4 regions of the Mesorhizobium sp. M0663 genome follow, and region 4 is predicted to be linked to each of the others. Evidence: riboswitches for the same ligand, from Rfam matches in the RefSeq annotation. Region 4 holds a riboswitch; each other region holds the start of a gene.
The links. A riboswitch is a leader RNA that binds a small molecule or an ion and turns the genes downstream of it on or off. The one in region 4 is predicted to bind cobalamin.
Positions count from the first base shown of each region.

Region 1: linked by a shared signal. The riboswitch ahead of NKI54_RS34945 (CbtB domain-containing protein) and the one ahead of metE (5-methyltetrahydropteroyltriglutamate--homocysteine S-methyltransferase) in region 4 are both predicted to bind cobalamin.
Region 2: linked by a shared signal. The riboswitch ahead of NKI54_RS22790 (ABC transporter ATP-binding protein) and the one ahead of metE (5-methyltetrahydropteroyltriglutamate--homocysteine S-methyltransferase) in region 4 are both predicted to bind cobalamin.
Region 3: linked by a shared signal. The riboswitch ahead of NKI54_RS16690 (DUF1636 family protein) and the one ahead of metE (5-methyltetrahydropteroyltriglutamate--homocysteine S-methyltransferase) in region 4 are both predicted to bind cobalamin.

Region 1 covers NZ_JAMYPX010000057.1:16,016-21,401, forward strand. Annotated here, with positions in the region: gene NKI54_RS34925 (MerR family transcriptional regulator) at 1-73, shown strand, start outside; gene NKI54_RS34930 (methyltransferase family protein) at 93-599, opposite strand; gene NKI54_RS34935 (heparan-alpha-glucosaminide N-acetyltransferase) at 616-1,614, opposite strand; gene NKI54_RS34940 (aromatic ring-hydroxylating oxygenase subunit alpha) at 1,833-3,026, opposite strand; cobalamin riboswitch at 3,168-3,364, shown strand; gene NKI54_RS34945 (CbtB domain-containing protein) at 3,401-3,580, shown strand; gene NKI54_RS34950 (CbtA family protein) at 3,596-4,378, shown strand; gene cobU (bifunctional adenosylcobinamide kinase/adenosylcobinamide-phosphate guanylyltransferase) at 4,371-4,892, shown strand; gene cobO (cob(I)yrinic acid a,c-diamide adenosyltransferase) at 4,894-5,386, shown strand, end outside.
Region 2 covers NZ_JAMYPX010000015.1:2,684-8,069, reverse strand. Annotated here, with positions in the region: gene NKI54_RS22805 (MarR family winged helix-turn-helix transcriptional regulator) at 1-477, opposite strand, end outside; gene NKI54_RS22810 (HlyD family secretion protein) at 1-1, opposite strand, end outside; gene NKI54_RS22800 (FecCD family ABC transporter permease) at 559-1,560, opposite strand; gene NKI54_RS22795 (ABC transporter substrate-binding protein) at 1,590-2,537, opposite strand; gene NKI54_RS22790 (ABC transporter ATP-binding protein) at 2,534-3,352, opposite strand; cobalamin riboswitch at 3,445-3,648, opposite strand; partial or broken gene NKI54_RS22785 (AraC family transcriptional regulator) at 3,784-3,901, shown strand; gene NKI54_RS22780 (LysR substrate-binding domain-containing protein) at 3,981-4,889, opposite strand; gene NKI54_RS22775 (FAD-binding oxidoreductase) at 5,030-5,386, shown strand, end outside.
Region 3 covers NZ_JAMYPX010000008.1:48,266-53,651, forward strand. Annotated here, with positions in the region: gene NKI54_RS16685 (winged helix-turn-helix domain-containing protein) at 41-1,240, shown strand; cobalamin riboswitch at 1,270-1,473, shown strand; gene NKI54_RS16690 (DUF1636 family protein) at 1,512-1,946, shown strand; gene cobW (cobalamin biosynthesis protein CobW) at 1,943-2,983, shown strand; gene NKI54_RS16700 (cobaltochelatase subunit CobN) at 3,002-5,386, shown strand, end outside.
Region 4 covers NZ_JAMYPX010000072.1:431-5,816, reverse strand. Annotated here, with positions in the region: gene NKI54_RS35920 (MFS transporter) at 79-330, shown strand; gene NKI54_RS35915 (helix-turn-helix transcriptional regulator) at 393-1,226, shown strand; gene NKI54_RS35910 (hypothetical protein) at 1,544-1,798, opposite strand; cobalamin riboswitch at 2,354-2,554, shown strand; gene metE (5-methyltetrahydropteroyltriglutamate--homocysteine S-methyltransferase) at 2,650-4,995, shown strand; partial or broken gene NKI54_RS35900 (dihydrodipicolinate synthase family protein) at 5,262-5,386, opposite strand, start outside.

The sequences.
Region 1 (5,386 bases), on a different contig from region 4:
GACGCTGGCCGAGCTCGATCAGGCAGAGGAATCCTGCGTCGAGCGGCTGGTGGAACTCGGCGTCACCACATGAGCGTGGCGTCAGCGCCGGCTCAAATCCAGCGCCGCACCCTTTTGGCGTAGTCCCGGTATTTCTTGCCGAATTTGGCCGTCAGCACCTTCTCCTCGCTCTCGATCGTCAGCTTCTGCGTCAGGAACGCCGCGATGACCGCCAGCGGCAGGAACCAGGCGATCCCAGTGACAAAGGCGAGGCTGACCAGCAGCAGCGTGTTGGCGAGGTAGATCGGGTTGCGGCTGACGGCGAAGGGTCCGGTAGTCACCAGATGGTCAGGCACGCCGTTCGGGTTGAGCGTCGTCTTGGCGCGGATCATGGTGCGAATTGCCGTGAACCAGAGCGCGGCAACCGCCACCAACCCCACAAGGCCGGCGGCGAACAGGATGTCGCCGAGAAGATCGCCGATCCACGGCAGCGGATAGAACAGCCCTAGCGCGACGCTGACGATGATGGCGGCGATATAGATCAGCGGCGGCCATGGGATGTGCCCCAGCTTCGGCTGCCCAGGATTTTGCTGCACGGGTTTCGGGTGACTGTCGCTCATTATTGTCCTCCCTCGATTAGCGCGTTCCCGGTTCCGCCGCCTCGGTTTGGGCGGTGCAGGTGCCGGCGAGCTCGCCAATATGCGCCTTCCACTCCGGGGACTGGTCGTTGCTGTAGAGCCGGTCAAGCGAGGCTTCGCCCTGGAGACTGTCCAGCATGCAGGCACAATAGCTGGAGCAGAACTCGGTGTCGCGTGCCTGCTCGCAGGATATCTGGCAGGATTTCAGAAAACGCACCTCCCTGATTTCGGCCTGCGCCGGCATGAATTGCGAAAACAGCCAGACCGAGCCGATCAGCACCGGCTGATGGATCAGATAGAAGGCAAGGCTGTGCCGGCCGATGAAGACCAGCGGATTTGCCCAGCGGCCGGGCGCCAAGGCCGACAGCCGCGTCAGCGCGCCGGAGGTGGCGGCGAGCTTGGTAACCGCGATGCCGGCAAGTACGGCGCCGAACCAGGGCAGCAGTGGAACGTAGTCGTTGGAGCGCGGGTTGGTCGCCGACAGGCCGACCCACCACAAAGCCGGATGATCGAAAAGCTCAGATCGCAGGTAGAAAGGCGCGGCAATAGCGAGGGCCGCCACGGCAAGCGTCAGCAGCGCCGGGAGGCGCAGGAACGCCAGGCCGAGCAGGCTGGCGAGCGCGATCTCGTGCAATATGCCGAAGAAGATGAAGCCATCGGGCGTGGCGATGCGGGTGACCAGCGATATTGCGAGCGCTGCCCCGGCAACCATGGCGAAGCGCTTCCAGAAGCCGGTCCAGCGGATTTTCTTGCCATGGGCGAGATAGAGGCTGATGCCGACCAGGAACAGGAAGCTCGAGGCGATGCAGCGCGCGTAGATTTTCCACCAGCCGAAGGCGGTGAGGCCGGGATCGGTGTAGCCGAAGAATTCGAGGTCCCAGGTGAAATGATAGCTCGCCATGGCAAGCAAAGCGATGCCGCGTGCAATGTCGATAGCGGCGATGCGCTTCGACTTCGGTTGATCCTGAACGGCTGCGCTCGGCGTGTCGATGCTCATGGTCTCGCTGTCTTGGTTCAGCCCCGGCAAGACGACTATCACGGTTGCCACCGTCAAAAGAAGCAGGGCCTTGCGTCGCGTTGGTACCGGTCGGCATCAGAGCTGCTTTAGGCCAGAGCCGGAAAGCCTTTGGCCGGCGTGCAGGCGTTCTTCGGCCTGGGCGCGGTTTTCGCAACGCTCGGGCTGCTGGCGGCGGCCTGCGGCTTCGTCACCTGGCGCTATCTGCCCAAATCGCTTTGATGTTCGAGCGCCGCATGGCGCTCGCGCACCCAGTTGTGGAAGCGGTGCAAGTCGTATTCCTCGGGCATCAGTACGCCGGCCTTGTGGCGCATCGAGCGCAGGCCCATCTGGTTGACCTCGCAGATATCAGCATCCTCCTCCAGCACCTGGGTACCGAAGGCGACGATGTTGTCGATATCCGCGGCCGGTTCGGCGAGCGCTTCGGGCGAAAAAAGCCATTCGGCGGTAAGTTCGGTCTGCTCCGGGCCAAGCGGCACCAGCCGCACGGTCCTGACATAGTCGACATGGCCGACGACGAACATCGACGGCATGCTGGTGGCATAGGTCTGCCCGGCGGCACGCTCGCCCGGCGTCAGGCCGGAAAAGACCGAGCCGTGGACGCGCCCGTCGCGCGACCAAGTTTCGGCCCCGGCCCGCAAGCCGCCGGCAAATTCCGGCGCGTCATTGTCGGCGTGGCGCGCCCATTCGGGGTCGTCGTGCCGGCCCATCAGGCCGCGGCCATAGATCGGCACCAGCCGCGACAGGTCCTTGTGGACGCCGGGGCAGTGCAGGCACTCGTTGAAATTTTCCCAAAATACCTTCCAGTTGCAGTTTATCACCTTGCGCAGCACATGGCCGCTCAGCAGCGTTTCCAACGGCCAGTTGGCGAGGTTGCCGGATGCCGGATCGAAGGATGTTTCAGCCGAGCCGGCAGCGTCTTCCGCCAGATTGACGAAGACGAAACCGCGCCACACCGAAAGCGCGACCCGGTAGAGCGGATGATCGGCCTTGTCGAAGCCGTCCGGCAGCGATTTCGACGGCACGCGCACCAGATCGCCGTGCAGCGAATAGGACCAGGCATGGTATGGGCAGGTGATGAGCCGCGCCTTCAGCCGTCCTTCGCTCTGCTGGCAAAGCTGCGAGCCGCGATGCCGGCAGGTGTTGTGGAAGGCGCGCAACTCGCCGGTCTCGTCGCGCAGCACGACGACCTCCTGCGTGCCTATGCGGAACGTCCTGAAAGCCAGCGGCTGGGCAAGGTCGGCCTCGCGGCAGACGAGCAGCCAGTTGCGATACCAGATGGCCTCGAGATCGCGCTGATAGGCCGCGATGTCCCAATAGGCTGATGACGGCAGCGTCGGCTCGGCCCGCGTCAGGCCGTTGTAGGGACCGCGCTCATTCGGGCTGGGTTGCATGCCGGCTTCCTCCCCATCCGCCAGCCGACACCCGGCTGCGAAAATTGTCAATCGCGGCGCCGGCCGACCGGGCTTGGCGAGGCGGCGCATTCGCCACACGATCCGGCGGAATTTGGTTTGCCGGGCGCGGCGATTCTGCCTATAGTCACTGATGTCGTCGGTTCCGTTTGGAACCAAGAGGGAATGCGGTGAGGGCAAGTTGTTTGCCCAATGCCGTGGCTGCCCCCGCAACTGTGTGCGGTAGTCCTCTCCATATGCCACTGAAGGTTCGCCTTCGGGAAGGTGGGGAAGGGCGCTGATCCGCGAGCCAGGAGACCTGCCGGCGACAGGAAACTGACTTCTATGCCCTCGGGTGGAGGGCGAAAGGACAAGACATGAATACCGCTTCCGTCTCGCTCGGCGCTTCCGCCTCCTCGCAGTCGCGTCTCATGCAGCTGGCGCTTGCTGCATTCCTCGGCATTTTCGTCATGGGCTTTGTCGGCTTCTCGCATATCGATGCGGTCCACAATGCCGCCCACGACTATCGCCATTCGATGGGCTTTCCCTGCCACTGACAAGGGGCTGACATCATGACACTGTTTCGCAACGTCGTGTTCATCGCGGCGATCGCAGGGCTTGTGGCCGGCGTGGCTCTCGCCTGCATGCAAGCCTATGCCACGGTGCCGCTCATCCTAAAGGCGGAAGTCTACGAACAGGCCGGCGGGGGCCATGACCATGCCGCGGCACCTGCGACACCGGCCGAAAACGCCGCGGGCATGACGGCTATGAGCAGCGCCGCGTCGGCACCGGCTGAAGCAATGGCTCCGGCGGAAGACGAAGGCTGGGCGCCGGCGGACGGTTTCGAACGCTTCGGCTTCAGCGTCGTTGCCAATATCGTCACCGGCATCGGCTTTGCGCTGGTCCTGGTTGCGGTTTCGGAATTCGCCGGCGGCATCGGCAATTGGCGCCAGGGCCTGTTCTGGGGGCTGGCCGGCTTTGCCGCATTCACGCTGGCGCCGGGCCTCGGCCTGCCGCCGGAACTGCCGGCGATGCCGGCGGCCGACCTTGTCCAACGCCAGATATGGTGGTGGGCAACAGTGGTGGCGACAGCGGCCGGTCTCGGCCTTATCGTCTTCCGCAGATCGCTGCCGCTGGTGGCTCTTGCCGTGGCGTTGATCGTTGCGCCGCATATCGTCGGCGCGCCGCAGCCCGATAGCTTCGAGACGGCGATCCCGGAAGGCCTGCACCACCAGTTCGTGGTGGCGGTGACGCTGACCAATCTGGTGTTCTGGCTGGTGCTCGGCGCGGTCGTCGGCGTGGTGCGCGGACGCTTCACGGGCACGGCGACCAGCCTGCGCGACAGCTTTGCCTGACCGCGCTGCCGGGGCACTGACCCTGGTCATCGGCGGTGCGCGCTCGGCCATGAGCGCGCATGCCGAGAGCCTGGTGACGGTCGGCCCGCCGCCTTGGAGCTATATCGCCACGGCGCAAGCCTATGACGACGAGATGCGCCAGCGCACCGCGCTGCACCGCTCGCGCCGCGGCGCCGGCTGGACGACCATCGATGCGCCGCTCGACCTTGCCGGCGCGATCGGAGCGCTGCCTGACGGCCAGCCGGTGCTGATCGACTGCCTGACGCTGTGGCTGACCAACCATATGCTGGCCGACCATGATGTCGAGGCCGAATGCCGGAGGCTGGCCGATGTGCTGTCGCGGCCGCGTGGGCCGTGGTTCGTGGTGTCCAACGAGGTCGGCCAGGGCATCGTGCCGGACAATGCGCTGGCAAGACGGTTTCGCGACGCCGCCGGCCGGCTGAACCAGGACGTCGCGGCTGTTGCCGGCACCGTGCTTTTGATGGTGGCGGGGCTGCCGCTCAAGGTGAAATGACATGGCTGATACTATCGATCCCAAGGACGAGGAACGCCACCGCGCCAAGATGGCCAAGCGCAAGGCGGTGCAGGACGCCGAGGTCGCGGCCAAGACGGTCGAGAAGGGGCTGCTGATCGTCAACACCGGACCGGGCAAGGGCAAGACCACGGCCGCCTTTGGGCTGGCGCTCAGGATGCTCGGCTATGGCAAGCGCGTCGGCGTCGTTCAGTTCATCAAGGGCAAATGGCACACCGGCGAGAAAGACGCCTTTGCTGCCTTCGGCGACCGTGTCGTGTGGCACGCCATGGGCGAGGGCTTTACCTGGGAGACACAGGACCTGAAGCGCGACATCGCGGCGGCCGAGGCTGCCTGGGCGAAAGCGCTGGAGCTGATGGCCGAGCCGTCGATCAGCCTCGTGGTGCTCGACGAGCTGAACATCGCGCTGCGCTACGACTACCTCGATCTCGAAAAGGTGGTCGCGGCGCTGAAGGCGCGTCGCGAAGGCCTGCATG
Region 2 (5,386 bases), on a different contig from region 4:
TGCTGCTGCGCCTTCCGTATTCTTCACTTTTTCCGAGGGCGGCGTCTCACCATCTGCAAGATTCTGCACCATTGTCTCCAGCGCCCTGACCAGGACGTGGCGATCTTCCGGCGAAACGCCAACGAGCGATTCCTCATAAACCTCGCCGGCAAGGCTCTTGACGTGGGTGTAGGCCGCGTTGGCCTTGGCGGTCGGGAAAATCATGCGCACTCGCCTGTCGGTTGCGTCGGGACGGCGCTCGATCCAGCCGCCCTCCTCCATGCGATCGACAAGACGCGAGACGCTGATCGGCTCGATTTCGAGAAGCTCGGCAAGCCGCGCCTGCGCGACACCCGCCTCCTTGGCGACACGTACCAGAAGCCGCCATTGCGCCGAAGAAAGGCCGAAACCACTGGCGCGCGCCTCGAAGCGCTTGCGCATCAGGCGCTGCACGTCGTGGATCAAAAAGCCCAATCTGTCGATGCCGTCGGAAACCATGAGCGACATATATAATAAGCGTGCTCATAATTCAAGGAGCCGGATTGTGCCAGAAGCCGGCAAGTGTGCATGGCAGTCACATCATGAGCGATTGCGAATGAGCATCGTGACCACGAAGAAAGCACCGAACGAACTGGTGATGATGCCGATCGGCAGTTCCTGCGGCGGCAGCAGCGTGCGCGCGAGAAGATCGCTTGCCAGCAACAGCACCGCTCCGAAGATAGCGCAGGTTGCGATCAGGCGAAGGTGTAGCGGGCCGGCAAGGGTCCTGGACAAATGCGGGATCATCAGGCCAACGAAACCTATGACGCCTGCTACCGAGACAAGGATTGCTGTCGAGAAAGCGGCGACGAGAAATGTCATCCTGCGCATCCGCGCAACCGGCACACCGAGGCTTTCGGCGGCATTCTCGCCGGCCAGGAAAGCGTCGAGCCGACGATGGTTCCAAAGTCCATAGACAAGGATGGTGCCTGCGCCCAGAGCAGCCAGCCCGACATTGTCCCAACGCGCGAGCCCGAGCCCGCCCATCGTCCAGAACAACACCGAGTGAGCGGCGCGCTGGTCTCCGGCAAAGACGAGATAGTTGGTCAAGGCGGTGAACATGAAGGAGACAGCAAGCCCGGCGAGGATCAGCCGTTCGGGGCCTTGCCCCCTCACCCGCGAAACCAGCAACAGCACGATGCCGGCGGCTAATACGCCGCCCGTGAAGGCCGCGACCGGCAACGTCCAGATGCCGAAATGGTCGCCAAAAATGGTGATGACGGAAACCGCGCCGGCCGCCGCTCCGGACGACAGGCCGAACAGGAACGGATCGGCGAGGTCGTTGCGCGTTACCGTCTGCAGCAGCGCGCCGATGACGCCCAGCCCGGCGCCGACACAGATGGCCATAATCGTGCGCGGCAGCCTGAGATCGACAACGATCTTGGCAATCGGGATCTTGCCGGCCGGACCGGACACGATATCTCCGTCCAGCCCGGCCGCATGTCCGAGCGCAGCAATCACGTCGCTCAGCGCGATGACCGTCGATCCATAGGCAATCGACAACAAAGCAAGAGCGGCAATTGCTGCTGCTCCTGCTGTCATGGCCAATTCGAACGCTCTCTGGCGCAAGCTCAGAAAGCTTCCGGGTGCATCGCCCTGGCGATCTTGCCGATCGCCTCGATGTTGGCAGGCCCAGGTGTCAGTTCGGCATAGCGCAGCGCGACGAAGCGTTCATTTTTGACCGCATCAGTCTCCTTCATCGCCGGATGGGCTTTGAGGAAATCGAGCAGTTTCCTGTAGCCGCCGCCGTCCTGGTAGTCGAGCAGGATAAGGAATTGCGGATTGCGGGCCGCCACCGTCTCCCAATCCGTATTGCCCCAACTCGTCGCCATGTCGGCCATGATGTTGTCGCCGCCGGCAGCAGCGATCATGGCGCTGGGGATCGCGAACTTGCCTGATGTGAAAGGTTTGTCTTCGCCGGAGTCGTAAAGAAACACGCGCGTTCCCTTGCGGTCGCCGATCTTTGCCGTGATATCGGCAAGTTGTGCCTTCCAGTCCGACACAAGCTTTCCCGCCTGGGCCTCCTTGCCAAAAATCTTGCCCAGCTTTTCGACATCACCATAGAGCAGGTCCATCGAGGCCGCGGGGCGGTTCTTGTCGAGATGGACGCAGCTTTCCGTCAGCACAAGCGTCTTGATGCCGTACGGCGCCAGCGTATCGGGCGTCACCTCGCCACCTGGTTTCATGCCGTAATACCAGCCGGCGAAGAAGAAATCGGGCTCGACGGCGACGAGGTTTTCGAGCGTCGGGTATTTCGGCGCGAGTTCCGGGATCGCGCCCTGCTCAGCCTTGAATTCCGGACCGACCTTGTACCATCCGGTGATGCCCGTCAGGCCGACGATCGACGGTTGCAGCCCCAGCGCGAAGGCCATCTCCGCCATGTTCAGATCTTGGATAACGGCGCGCTTCGGCGCGGCTTCGAACGTCAGCGGCGTGCCGCAGCTGTCAACGGTCACGGGAAAAGCGAAGGCGGCCTGGGCAAGCAGTAGGGGGGCAAAAGACAATACGAGGCGTTTCACGAATGTTGCTCCTTGGTCAGATCAGGATGGGAAGAGGCACGGTTAGGAACGTCGAAGATCGTAAGTTCGCGGTCCTCGGTGGGATGGCGCAGCCGAAGCATGTCGACGCCGAAAGTCTCGCGGATCAATTGCTTGGTCAGCGCCTCGTGCGGACCGGCGAGTGCCTGCAGGCGGGCCTCGTTCATCACCGCGACCCTGGTGGCAAATGGCGTGACCAGCGACAGATCATGAAGCACCGCCACCACGGTCATGCCAAACTGCGATACGAGTTCGAGAAGGTCGCTGCGGGCGCGCGGATCGAGATGATTGGTCGGTTCATCGAGGAACAGGATTTTGGGCTCCTGGGCGATGGCGCGCGCCAGCTGGGCGCGTTGCCGCTCGCCACCGGATAGCGAGCCGATTGTGCGGCCGAGCAGCGGCATCAGGCCGGTTCTGCGAAGCGCTTCGATGACGATGTCGCGTTGCTCGCTCCTTCGTCGCAAGCCCGCATGGGGGACGCGCCCAAGCTCGACATAGTCGATCACGGCAAGCCGCGGGTCGGGCTGATCGGTCTGGCCGACGACCGCCATGTGCAGCGCCCGCTCGGCGGCCGAAAATCTCTCCAGCCGGCGTCCGGAGAATCTCACGTCTCCTGCGCTTGGCCGCAGCGTACCGCAGAGCATGCGCAGCAGCGTCGTCTTGCCGGCGCCGTTAGGGCCGATGATGGCGAGGCGGTCGCCCGCCGCTAGCGAAAGGCTCACCGCACTGACCAGGCGCTGGCCATTTGCCGTCGCACTCAGTTCGCGCGCTTCAAGAAGAGGCTGGGAGGCGTCCAACTTACCGTCACTTTCTCAATGGCGACGGAAGGAAGCTGGACGGACCGGCCGACAAGACCGATGTCCACGTCTCCTCCCGGCACACCCCGTCCGGTCAACTCATGCTGATGGCAGGTCTCCTGGCTCGCGGGTCTTTGCGCCATCCTGCCTTCCCAGCCTTGCCGGCCAGTGGCACTTCGGATCTTGCTAACCGCTTACAGTTGCGGGGGCAGCCACGGCCTCGATCCGAAGACCTCACCGTGTTCCCTTTTCACCCCTTGCCTTTCGACTCGGGGACCATCACTCAGCCACCCTAATTTTCCGCCACTCACAGCGCAATAAATTTTCGGAGTTCGGACAGCCGCTGGAGCAAGGGTCTTGTCAGAAGGAGTCATGCATACCTCGTAATGTAATAACATTACGTACCTAGAGGACGTTGTCTGCTTCTGTCAACCCCCAACACGATTTGGGACAAATGGCTGCCGGCATCTGGGCGCGAGGTCGCCGATGCGCCGGAATTCGATCCCTGTAGCGGCAAGGCTGGAAATTTGGATACCGGTCAAAGTGTGAGGCGCGGCAGGCGACCCCGAAGCGCAGGAAGCGCTGCTACCGCTTGTGACGAGCATGCAGAAGATCGGCGTTCAGATGCTCAGACTATCGATCTCATCCAGGCGGAAAACGCTTCGATATGCGCTTGTCGGGGGTGATTGGCTACGCAGGCAAGGTAAAAGCCATAGCCTGGCAGACAGAGATCATGTGCCTTGACTAGCCTGCCAGCCTCGAGTTCGCCACTGACGACCACATCGCTGCAGATAGCGATACCTTGGCCTGCCGCTACCGCGTCAATCGCGTGCAGCTCTTCGCGGAAGCTTAGGTCCCATGCCTGGTTGGCATTGGGGATGCTGGGATCGATCGAGCGTGCGATCGCCAGCCATCGTTGCCAAGTCGGCGCTTCCGGGTCGCGGTTCGTCCAATTGAAATGGATGAGCGGGTATTGCAGCAGATCGGCGGCGCGCTCGATCTGTCGGTCGCCTCCTGCGAACAACTCCGGGCTGCATACCGGAAAGAATGCGTCCCGAAAAATTTCCTGCGCGGGAACATCCCGCGGCATCCTGCGCGCATAGCGGATCGCGACGTCGGCGTCACCGGCTCGCAGGTCCAGAACGGCGTCTGTCCCGATGATCTCCAGTGGAATGTTCGGATGCTGTTCGCGCCACTTCGACAGGCGCGGAACCAGCCATCGGCTGGCAAATGCATTTGGGCTCGTCACGCGCAACGGGCGTTGGCCAACTCCGGCCGAGGCTGATGCTATTGCCGCAGCGAAAGCGTCGAAGCCGCTGCAAATTACCGGGAATAGCCGTTCGCCCACGCCTGTGAGCACGAGCGGTCGTGGGCGCCGCCGGAACAGCAGTTGCCCACAGACCTCCTCCAGCAATCGAATCTGGTGGCTGATGGCCGTTGGCGTCACGCCGAGTTCCGTCGCGGCCTTCCTGAAGCTCATCAGCCTGGCAGCGGCTTCGAAGGCGCGAAGCGACCCGAGCGGCGGAAGTTTTCTCATCCAGGCAGTTTAGATGAATTTAGCTCATCCAGCGACTGAGATATTCGATTTTGCAGCGAATGGCGCCGCATGAGATCATTGTGATCCGGTGAACGACAGCGGCCTGTCCAACCGTGCTGAATCACGAAGGGTATCCCTCGATGAGCATGTTCAAGCTTATAGACGGTTCCGAGCCGACGTTGCAGGCGCCAGATATCGCCCGGCTCAGGCAGGCGATTAGCGGCGATCTGATCCTTCCGGACGACCCTGGCTATGACCAGGCGCGCAGAGTTTGGAATGGCATGGTCGATAAGAGGCCGGCGGCTGTTTTCTATTGCGCCGAATCCAGCGATGTCGTCACGGCCGTCAACTTCGCCCGATCGCAAGGCTTCCTCGTCGCCGTCCGCGGCGGTGGTCATAACGTCGCTGGCAGTTCGGTATGCGACGGCGGCTTGGTGATCGATGTGTCACGCATGAAGCGGATCGAAGTCGACCCGATCCGCCGTGTTGCGCGCGCA
Region 3 (5,386 bases), on a different contig from region 4:
GGTCATTTTCTCTGTCTAAAATCGTCCGGATGCCGCCTTCATGAAGGAAAAAATCTCGCTTGCCATGGCCCGCCGCATTGCGCTCGCGGCACAGGGATTCAATGACCCGCGCCCCACCGGCACGCCTGACCGCCGGCATCTGGCCCGCGTGCTTGCCCGTACCGGCCTGCTGCAGATCGATTCCGTCAGCGCCGTGGTGCGCGCCCACTATATGCCGCTCTATTCGCGGCTTGGCCCCTACAAGCTGGCGCTGCTCGACGACGCCGCCGTAACGCGCAAGCGCATGGTCTTCGAATATTGGGCGCACGAAGCCTCCTTCTTGCCGGTCGAGACCTATCCGCTGATGCGCTGGCGCATGCAGCGGGCCGAGTGCGGCGACGAAATGTACAGCGGACTGGCCAAATGGGGCCGCGAGCACGCCGCCTATATCGAAGACATCTATCGCGAGGTCGCCGAACGAGGCCCGATCGCGGCGTCGGCTTTCGAAGGCCAGAAGGGTTCGGGCGGCTGGTGGGGCTGGAGCCATGCCAAGCACGCCTTCGAATGGCTGTTCTGGGCCGGCCGCATCACCACGGCGCATCGCCGCGGCTTCGAACGGTTCTACGATCTGCCGGAGCGCGTATTGCCGCCGGCGGTACTCGCGCTACCGGTTCCCCGTCCCGAGGATGCTCACCGCGAATTGCTGCGCATCTCGGCCCGCGCCCACGGCATCGCCACGGCAGGAGACCTGCGCGACTATTTCCGCCTCTCGCCCGCCGACATCAAGGGCCGCATCGAGGAGTTGGTCGAGGCCGGCGACCTGTTGCCGGTGAGCGTCGAAGGCTGGAACAAAACAGCCTATCTCCACAAGGACGCCCGTTTGCCGCGCAAGATCGAGGCGCGCGCCTTGCTCGCGCCGTTCGATCCTGTCGTCTTCGAACGATCGCGCACCGAGCGGTTGTTCGACTTCCACTACCGCATCGAGATCTACACGCCGGCCGAAAAGCGCCAGTATGGCTATTACGTGCTGCCGTTCCTGTTCGGCGACAGCATCGTCGGGCGCGTCGACCTCAGGGCCGACCGCCCGGCCGGCGTCTTGCGCGTCCATGCCGCCTATGCGGAGCCCGGCGCCTCGCTGCAAACCGCAGCCGAGCTTTTCGAAGAATTGAAGCAGATGCAGGGCTGGCTCGGCCTGGAACGCATCGAGGTGACCGCTGCCGGCGACCTCGGCCGGCCGCTCGCGGATATCGCCGCGTCATAGACGTGCGTTGACACGACTGCCTCCACAAGCCTAAATCCGTTCCAGACGGTCCCCTGCCCGCAACGGCAGGGGCCAAGAGGGAATGCGGTGCGAAATCTCGATTTCAAATCCGCGGCTGTCCCCGCAACTGTAAGCGACGAGCCTCGGCCGAAAACCACTGGGATATTCCCGGGAAGGCGGCACCCAGGCGATGACCCGCGAGCCAGGAGACCTGCCGTCTAGGACATAAGAATCCGATCGCCTGGCGGGTTTTCCGGGCAAGGAGCCTGATTTGGAACACGACAGCAGTTTTCCGGCTGAGACAGCGGATTTATTGTCCGGCCATGGTGATTCCCCGGCCGGCGTTACCGTCATCGTCTGCTCGTCCTGCCGTGACGAGACCGGTTCGGACGCTTATCCGCGCGCCGGCGAACTGCTCGCAGAGGACACGCGCCGCGCCGCTTCCAGCGAAAACATCAAAATCCGCACCGTCGAATGCCTCGGCAATTGCAAGCGCCGGCTCAGCGCGGCCATGCTGCGCGACGGCTGCTGGAGTTACGTCTTCGGTGATCTGACCACGACCAGCGGCGCCGATCTCGTCACCGGGGCAAAGCTGTTCGCCACCTCGACGGATGGGCTCATTCCATGGCGCGGCCGTCCCGATTGCCTGAAGCGCGGCCTGGTTGCCCGCATCCCTCCCCTTGACCTTTTGAAGGACCTGACATGACCGCTGCCTCCCTTTCGCGCGTTCCCTGCACCGTGGTCACCGGCTTTCTCGGCGCCGGCAAGACGACGCTGATCCGCCATTTGCTCGAAAACGCCAAAGGCAAGCGCCTAGCCATCATCGTCAACGAGTTCGGCGACATCGGCATTGACGGCGAGATCCTGAAGGGCTGCGCCATCGACACCTGCCCCGAGGAAAACATCGTCGAGCTGGCCAATGGTTGCATCTGCTGCACCGTCGCCGATGATTTCGTCCCGGCGCTGGACCAGATCCTGTCGCTGACGCCGAGGGTCGACCACATCCTGATCGAGACATCCGGCCTCGCTTTACCCAAGCCGCTGGTCCAGGCCTTCCAGTGGCCGTCGGTGAAAAGCCGCGTGACGGTGGACGGCGTCATTGCCGTGGTCGACGGACCGGCGCTGGCTGATGGCCGCGTAGCCAACGACATGGACGCCCTGCAGGCCCAGCGCGCGCAGGACGAGACGCTCGACCATGACGATCCGGTCGAGGAAGTGTTCGAAGACCAGCTCGCCTGCGCCGACCTGATCATCCTGTCGAAGAGCGACCTGATGGACGCAGCCGGCTCGGCCCGTGCCAATGCCGTCATCGGCAAGCACGTTGCGCGGGCGGTGAAGATCGTACCGACTTCGCAAGGCAAGGTCGACCCGTCGGTGCTGCTCGGCCTCGGCCTCGCCGTCGAGGACGACATCGAGAACCGCAAGACCCACCACGACGACGAGCTCGACCACGAACATGACGATTTTGACTCGTTCGTCATCGACATCGCGTCTGTGTCCAACCCGGACGAGCTCGCACAACGGGTCGCCACGGCGGCGGAGGAAGAAAACGTGTTGCGCGTCAAGGGTTTCGTCGAAGTCGGCGGCAAGCCGATGCGGCTCCTGCTGCAGGCCGTCGGTCCGCGCGTCAACCACTATTACGACCGCGCCTGGACCGCTGAAGACGACCGCCGCTCGCGCCTGGTCGTCATCGGCCTGAAAGGGCTGAACCGCCCCGCCATCGAGCGTATCCTCGCCGGCTGACCCCAGGTACGAGCCGCGATGCACATCCTCACCACCACATCCGCCTCGCTCGACGATCTCGCCGAGCCTGTCGATCTCAGGCAAACGCCTGCGGATGTCGTGGCGCTGTCCTTCACCGACAGCGACCTGGCCGGGCTGGCGGCGGCGTGGAAGGCAGATGCGCACCGCCTGCCGTCGATGCGGCTCGCCGCCTTGCGCGACCTGCGCCATCCGATGTCCGTCGACCTGTGGATCGACAGCGTCGCCCGCCACGCCAAGGTCATTCTGGTCCGCATCCTCGGCGGCTATGACTGGTGGCGCTATGGCTGCGACCAGCTCGCCGTTATCGCGCGAAATCGCGGTATCAAGCTGGCGCTCCTACCGGGCGAGAGCCACGACGAGGATTTGCGACTGATCGAAGGCTCGACGCTGCCGCGCGAGGAGTTGGACGCCCTGCTTGGCTATTTCCGCGAGGGCGGGCCGGCAAATATGACGGCGCTGGTGCAGAGGCTGGCAAGTCTCGCTGGATCGGGTGCGGCGGTAGCCGAACCTGTTAGCGTGCCAAAGGCGGGATTTTACGAGCCGGGACTGGGGGTCGTAGAACGCGGCGTCCCCCTCCCCCTCGAGGGGAGGATCCGGCCGCAGGCCGGGGGTGGGGTCCTCTCCGAAGCGCGCCTACACAAAACGTCGCGCACTGCCGTGACGACCCCACCCGGCCCTGCGGGCCACCCTCCCCGCGAGGGGGAGGGGGGCGTGGGGGCAATTGTCTTCTACCGTTCGATGCTGCTCGCCGCCGATGTCGCGCCCATCGACGCGCTTTTCGAAGCCCTGCGCCACCGCGGCATGGCTCCCGTGCCTATGTTCGTCTCCAGCCTCAAGGACCCGGCGTCGCTCGCCTTTGTCGAAACCGCGCTCGCAACCCTGAAGCCTGCCGCCACCATCACCGCCACAGCTTTCGCCTCGGGTGCCGAGCCCGGTGTCGAAACCCTGTTCGACCGCGCCGGCGTGCCGGTGTTCCAGGTCATCGTCGCGACCACCCGCCGCGACATCTGGCAAACCAATCAGCGCGGCCTGGCGCCCGCCGACCTTGCCATGCATGTCGTCCTGCCCGAGCTCGACGGCCGCATCCTGGCCGGCGCCATTTCATTCAAGGGCGAAAGCGAAACCGACCCGGCGCTGGCCTTCCGCGCCTTCGCCAACCGGCCTGAGCCCGACCGCGTGGCGCAAGTGGCGAACCGTGTCGAGGCCTTCGTGCGCCTGCAGCGGACGCCGCGTGCGGAGCGCAAGCTCGCCATCCTGATCCCCGACTATCCGAGCGCCCCCGGTCGCACCGGCTACGCGGTTGGTCTCGACGTGCCGTCCAGCGTGCTGGCAATGCTGCACGACCTGAGCGAACAGGGCTATGCCGTTGAAAGGATTCCGCAAACGCCGCGCGAGTTGCTGGAGACGCTGGAGCGTGGAGGTGAAGGGTTGGGGTTTGAGGACTATCTCGGGTACTCGGCGGAATTGCCTGCTGAAGCGATAGCTGCAGTGACGGCCGCATGGGGGAATGCGGGAGATGAGACAAGTTTGTGCGAGGCACCCCCCTCTGTCCTGCCGGACATCTCCCCCTCAAGGGGGGAGATTGGCAGTTTCGCCGACGGCTCTCGCTCAACATCCTTGGTGATTGGCGAAAGCAGAGACAACAGCGCAATCTCCCCCCTTGCGGGGGAGATGTCCGGCAGGACAGAGGGGGGTGTTCAAGCGCCTGCCGCCGCAAAATTCGCCTTCCGCGCAGCCACCTTCGGCAACGTCACCGTGGCACTCGCACCTGACCGCGGGCGCTCAGCCGACCGCCGCGCCGACTATCACGACCCGACGCTGCCGCCGCGCCATGCGCTGGTCGCCTTTGGCCTCTGGCTGCGCAAGTCGCTCGGCATCCATGCAATTGTCCATGTCGGCGCCCATGGCACGCTGGAGTGGCTGCCCGGCAAGACCGTTGCGCTCAGCGAAAACTGCTTTCCCGAGATAGTCACCGGTCCCCTGCCCGTCATCTATCCCTTCATCGTCTCCAACCCGGGAGAGGCAGCGCAGGCCAAGCGGCGCATTGCCGCCGTCACGCTCGGCCATCTGCCGCCGCCGCTGACCGGCGCCGGGCTGGACGAAAACCAGCACAGGCTTGAACGACTGGTTGACGAATATGCCCAGGCCGACGGGCTCGACCGCCGCCGCCGCGACCGCCTGGCGAAGCTGATCGTCGAGACGGCGGAAAAGACCGGCCTCGCCTCAGAGGCAGGCGTCGCCAGGACCGACGCAGCCGACGAGGCTTTGCGCCGCATCGACGCCTGGCTCTGCGATCTCAAGGATTTCGCCATCAAGGACGGCCTGCACATTTACGGCCGCTCGCCGGAAGGCGAGGCTGATCCGGTACGGCGGCAAAGTGCG
Region 4 (5,386 bases):
CTTGGCTTGTACGGCGAGGCCATAGTTGAGTGAGGCGAAACAAATCCAGCCCCGCGGTCAATCCCGAGGCTTCCCACAATGGCGAAGAGAACATCTTCACTCGTTCCTTTTGAGCACAAGACCTTCCGTTCGCTATGGTCGGCTGCACTCATTTCGAACCTTGGCACCCTAGTGGAAGGTGCGGCGGCAGCTTGGCTGATGACGAGCATCGCAGCAGTAATTTTTGATCGCCCATTCGTGCTGTGTACCAGCCCTGTGTCTTGCGCAAGTGGTCACGAACGGCTGCCGGAGCCTCGAAGACGCCCTAAAAACACATGTTGCGATTTTTGAACACGCTTGACGTGTTAGATTAATTCATCCACGATGCGTGTGTTGAACACGCGAGGTGAGTTATGAACATGAAAGAGCTTAGGGTTCGACTGGGCATGACTCAAAAAGATTTGGCAGAGCAGATGGCAACGACGCAACAGACTGTGGCCCGTTGGGAAACAGGCAAAACGCAGTTGAACGTCGAGCAGATCAAGGACCTTTGTCTCACGTTGAAATGCACGGTCGAGGAGCTGCTGGGCTGGAAGATTGATGTCGAGGAGTGGCGCACGAGCCCGTTTGCAATTGCCGATGCCGAAACGCGATACGGCACGCTCAGAATCAAGACGACTGTTGGCAGCCGCCAATATCCTATCGATGAAAAGGCGCGTGAATCGATTTTACGTCAGTTGAAGGAACTTCATAATCTGCGCAGAAATAACACAAGCAGGCCATGGCTGTATTGTTGGAGCCTTGACAACAAAATACTCTTGATAAATCCGCAATATGTCCGCACCATTGAGCTTATCGGTGACGATGTAGAGGAGATGCCAGAGTATTATCATCCAGAAATCTATCGGGCTTTGGATGACTGGGATAAGGGTGAGGTTTCAGGAAAGCTGAAGAAAGAATGCGATGCCATCATCGCAGAGATGGGTGATCAGGAAGCCGTGCGCATGGCCTCCTATGTTCGCGTCACATATGACGACGGAGAAGATGAGTGGAACTTCTTGGATGAAGAAACCGCTACGACTTTCTTCGGATTGGAAGCTGCGACCTTTGACGTTCCCCAGTGTAGTTTCGCCGAAGTGGAGGAAGAAGGCTACTACCGAGCGCGATACGCCAACCTTGATCGCGTCGCGGTGATGGAGGTTCCAAGCGACCGTTATCACAGATTGACCGCGCCCGAGGAAGCTTAGAACCATCCACGAAGGGCGCATGTTACATCTCGACCTTGCGTGGTGCGTTTTCAGTACGAGATGACGTTAAGCGTAGGTAGTGGCAGGTAAGAGTGCTCGACCAGAAGCTCAACTGCCTCCTCAATATCGCTGCCGATGTGCCGCAGGACACGTCCACGGGAGCGTGGATAGGCGTGAAGTTCCTGCACTCCACGGTCCGCTCTCCCATCGCCGGTGTGCGCCCGACGCCATCTTGTGGACGAGCTTGGCCGCCTGCACCCGGTTGTATTCCGGCTTGCGGTCCGCCTGGGCGGTCCGCCGCGATGGCTATCTCCATGTCAATCGGCGCCGAACTTTGACTGCCCGCTGCTTTTGATGAATTTGGCGAGGTCCCGCGCATAATCACTCTTGGTCTTCTCCTTGAGGCCCTGTGTCGCGAACTTGTGGTCCAGCAGGGCAAACAGGTCCAAGTCCCCTTCCGCCTGTGGCGCTGGCTTGCCCTCACCGCCCTCGGCTTCCCAATTGGGGACCGCTTCTGCGTGCTGCACCGTGGCGATTGTCCGCCCAAGACGCATCACAAGATCGAACGCCAAACCGTGCGCGTGCACGACGATTTGCCGCTCAGGCCTCATTTGGACAGGATTTGAGCTAGCCCGGTGGTTTGAGCCGGGTTACCTTGAGCCGGTGGGCTGCGAACAAGCAGTTCGAGACATTGGCCTCGATCACTTCGCAACACGCCGCTGCGCCTGGCCTCGGTGTGCTCCCCCCGAAATCGTTGTGTCATATCACCGAGGGCATCACGGCCAACAGCTTCCACATGGGCAACAGCCTCGCCATTGAGCCGAATATGGTCGCGAGCAGATCACCAACGAAGCGGTCGGAACCTCGGAGCCGAAGTTCGACGCCGAGGTGGTTCGCGTGATGCGCTAAGCAGCACCACGGCGCTTGCCGGTATGTTTGCTGCCGGCAGCCGACGAACTCCTATCCTCCTGGACAAGGGCGCCGTGCGTCATTGCTTTGATTTACCGGCCGCTCAAGGCTTCCACAGTTTTCGCTTTCGAGGCGACCTTTGGAACATGCCAGCGGAAATTTAACATAACGACATAAACATTTCTTTATGCGGCGTTGACAATGAAGCGAACTGCTGTAATTGTCTCCCGCGTCGTGGTTCTCCGTACGGCGCTGCCGCAGCGGAGCTAAGAGGGAAGCCGGTGCGATGCCGGCGCTGCCCCCGCAACTGTTAGCGGCGAGCCAACCCCACTCATGTCACTGAGGCGAATAGCCTTGGGAAGACGGGTAGAGGCTATGACCCCGCGAGCCAGGAGACCTGCCACGGCGAATTACGTCCACGGGCGGGGTGTCTCGGTGGCCGCTGCAGCCTAGCGTTCGTGCCGGCCTGCTAGCGCCTTCCTTGTCACCGACGCCCCAACCATCGGGGTCTGGCATGACTATCTCTCAGCAAATTCCTGTAGCAACGCTCGGCGTGCCCCGCTTCGGTCGTCGGCGAGAACTGAAATTCGCGCTTGAAAGCTACTGGTCCGGAAAATCGTCCGCTGCCGACCTTCTCACGACCGCGAAGGCGCTCCGTGCCGCTAGCTGGGAGGAGCAGCACGATCGCGGCGTGTCGAAAATCCCGTCGAACGACTTCTCGCTCTACGACCATGTGCTCGACACCGCAGCCATGGTCGGCGCCGTTCCATCCCGTTACGGCTGGAATAGCGGCGAGGTTCCACTTGACATCTACTTCGCAATGGCGCGGGGCAACCAGGGTCAGACGGAGGATTGTCGACACGCTGGTCACCAGCAGGCGGCTCATCGGTCTGATGTAACCGCGATGGAAATGACCAAGTGGTTTGACACCAACTATCACTACATTGTGCCGGAACTCAACGATGATCAGACGTTCGCCCTCTCGTCGACGAAACCGGTCGATTACTTCATCGAGGCTAAAGCTCTCGGCGTTCACACACGCCCAGTCATCCTTGGACCGATCACCTTCCTCAAGCTGGCGAAATCGCCTGCCGAAGGATTCGATCCCATCGCGCTCCTGCCGCGGCTGCTGCCCGTCTACGAGCAACTCCTGCAGAGGCTGAAGCTGTCTGGAGCCGACTGGGTGCAGATCGATGAGCCAGCGCTTGTCCTCGATCTGAACCCGAACGAACGAGCTGCGTTCGAATTCGCCTATGGCCAGCTGTCGAAAGCCGCGCCCGAGCTGAAGATCATGCTGGCTACCTATTTCGGGCCGCTGGGAGACAATCTCGAAACCGCGGTTTCTCTGCCCCTGGCCGGGCTGCATATTGATCTCGTGCGCGCTCCCGAGCAGCTGGAAACGGTGGGTCGGCTCGCACCGAAGGATCTGGTGCTCTCGCTTGGCTTGATCGATGGCCGCAACGTCTGGCGTGCGAACCTGCCCGCCATTCTCGACCGCATCAAACCGATCGTCGCCGGCTGGCCCTTGGACCGCGTCGAGATCGCGCCTTCTTGCTCGATGCTGCATGTGCCGATCGACCTCCGCATGGAGACGGAACTCGACGCGGACATCAGGTCGTGGCTCGCCTTCGCGGCCCAGAAGACCGACGAGTTGGTGTTGCTTGCCCGGGCCCTGTCCCAAGGCAGGGATGCGGTGGCAGGCGCGTTGAAAGCGTCTGCCGAGGCTGCCGCCACTCGCGTGACATCCACGAAGATCCATGACCCGCTGGTTGAGGGGCGGATCGCCAGCATTGACGACAGCATGAAGCGACGAGAGAGCGCTTTTGCCGAGCGCTCCAGAGTCCAGGCCGGCACGCTCGGGCTGCCGCCGTTCCCGACGACGACCATCGGGTCCTTCCCGCAGACGCCGCAGGTACGCAGGGCGCGGGCCGCTCATGCGAAGGGCCAGCTGAGCTATGTCGACTACGAGACCTTCCTGAAGAAGGAGATCGAGGCTGCAATTCGCTGGCAGGAAGAGATCGGGCTGGACGTGCTGGTGCACGGTGAGTTCGAACGAAACGACATGGTACAGCATTTCGGCGAGCAGCTGTCCGGCTTCGCCTTCACCCAGCATGCCTGGGTGCAGAGCTATGGGTCGCGTTACGTGCGTCCCCCCATCATCTTCGGCGACGTATCGAGGCCCAATCCGATGACGCTGCGCTGGTGGCAGTTCGCCCAGTCGATTACGGAAAACCCTGTGAAGGGAATGCTCACAGGCCCAGTGACCATTCTCAACTGGTCATTTGTTCGCGACGACGTACCCCGCTCCGAAGCATGCCGCCAGATCGCGCTCGCCATCCGCGACGAAGTGACGGATCTCGAATGGTCCGGCGCAAGGATGATCCAGATCGATGAGGCCGCGTTTCGCGAAGGATTGCCACTGCGCCAGTCTGATTGGAACGACTATCTCGACTGGGCTGTCGAATGCTTCCGGATCGCTTCAACGGGTGTAAAGGACGCGACTCAAATCCATACCCACATGTGCTATTCGGAGTTCAACGAGATCATCGACGCGATCGCTGAAATGGATGCGGATGTCATTTCGATTGAGACGTCGCGCTCGAAAATGGAACTGCTGGACGCCTTCACGAGCTCCAAATATCCGAATGAAATCGGGCCCGGAGTCTACGACATTCACTCACCACGCGTCCCGGAAGTCGGCGAGATTTCGGATCTCGTCATGCTTGCCCGCGAGCGACTGTCCGATGCCCAACTGTGGGTAAACCCGGACTGTGGCCTCAAAACCCGCAAGTGGGAGGAGGTCCGCCCTGCCCTCATGAACATGGTTGCTGCAGCACGCGCGCTCCGGGAGAAAGTGTAGGCCGGAAGGTTTCCTGGTTGCTCACCATGTGGTGAGTTACCGGCTGCCGCATGTCGGCCTGTGAATGTGCCAAAACGCGATCACATCCTTTGAAATAAGTCACTCGAGCGAAATGTGCACTTTCCTTCGGCACGTGTATTAATCGCGCAGGAGTAAAGGGGACCGTTTTCTCCCTGTGACGTGTCGAGTTCGATTCTCGGCTCGGTTCATCGAAATGCGCGGGTACATACATGACAGGTTCCTTCACTGGCCGCCGGGTTCGCTATTCACCGGTTGACATCCGATGGCAAGCGTTCCAACGCGGCGGCGATCTGGCGCTTCGCTGCTGAGGGCAGAGGCAGGATGGGACGCGGGGGGTCGGCACGGCAAATGTCGAGCAATTCGGCAAGTG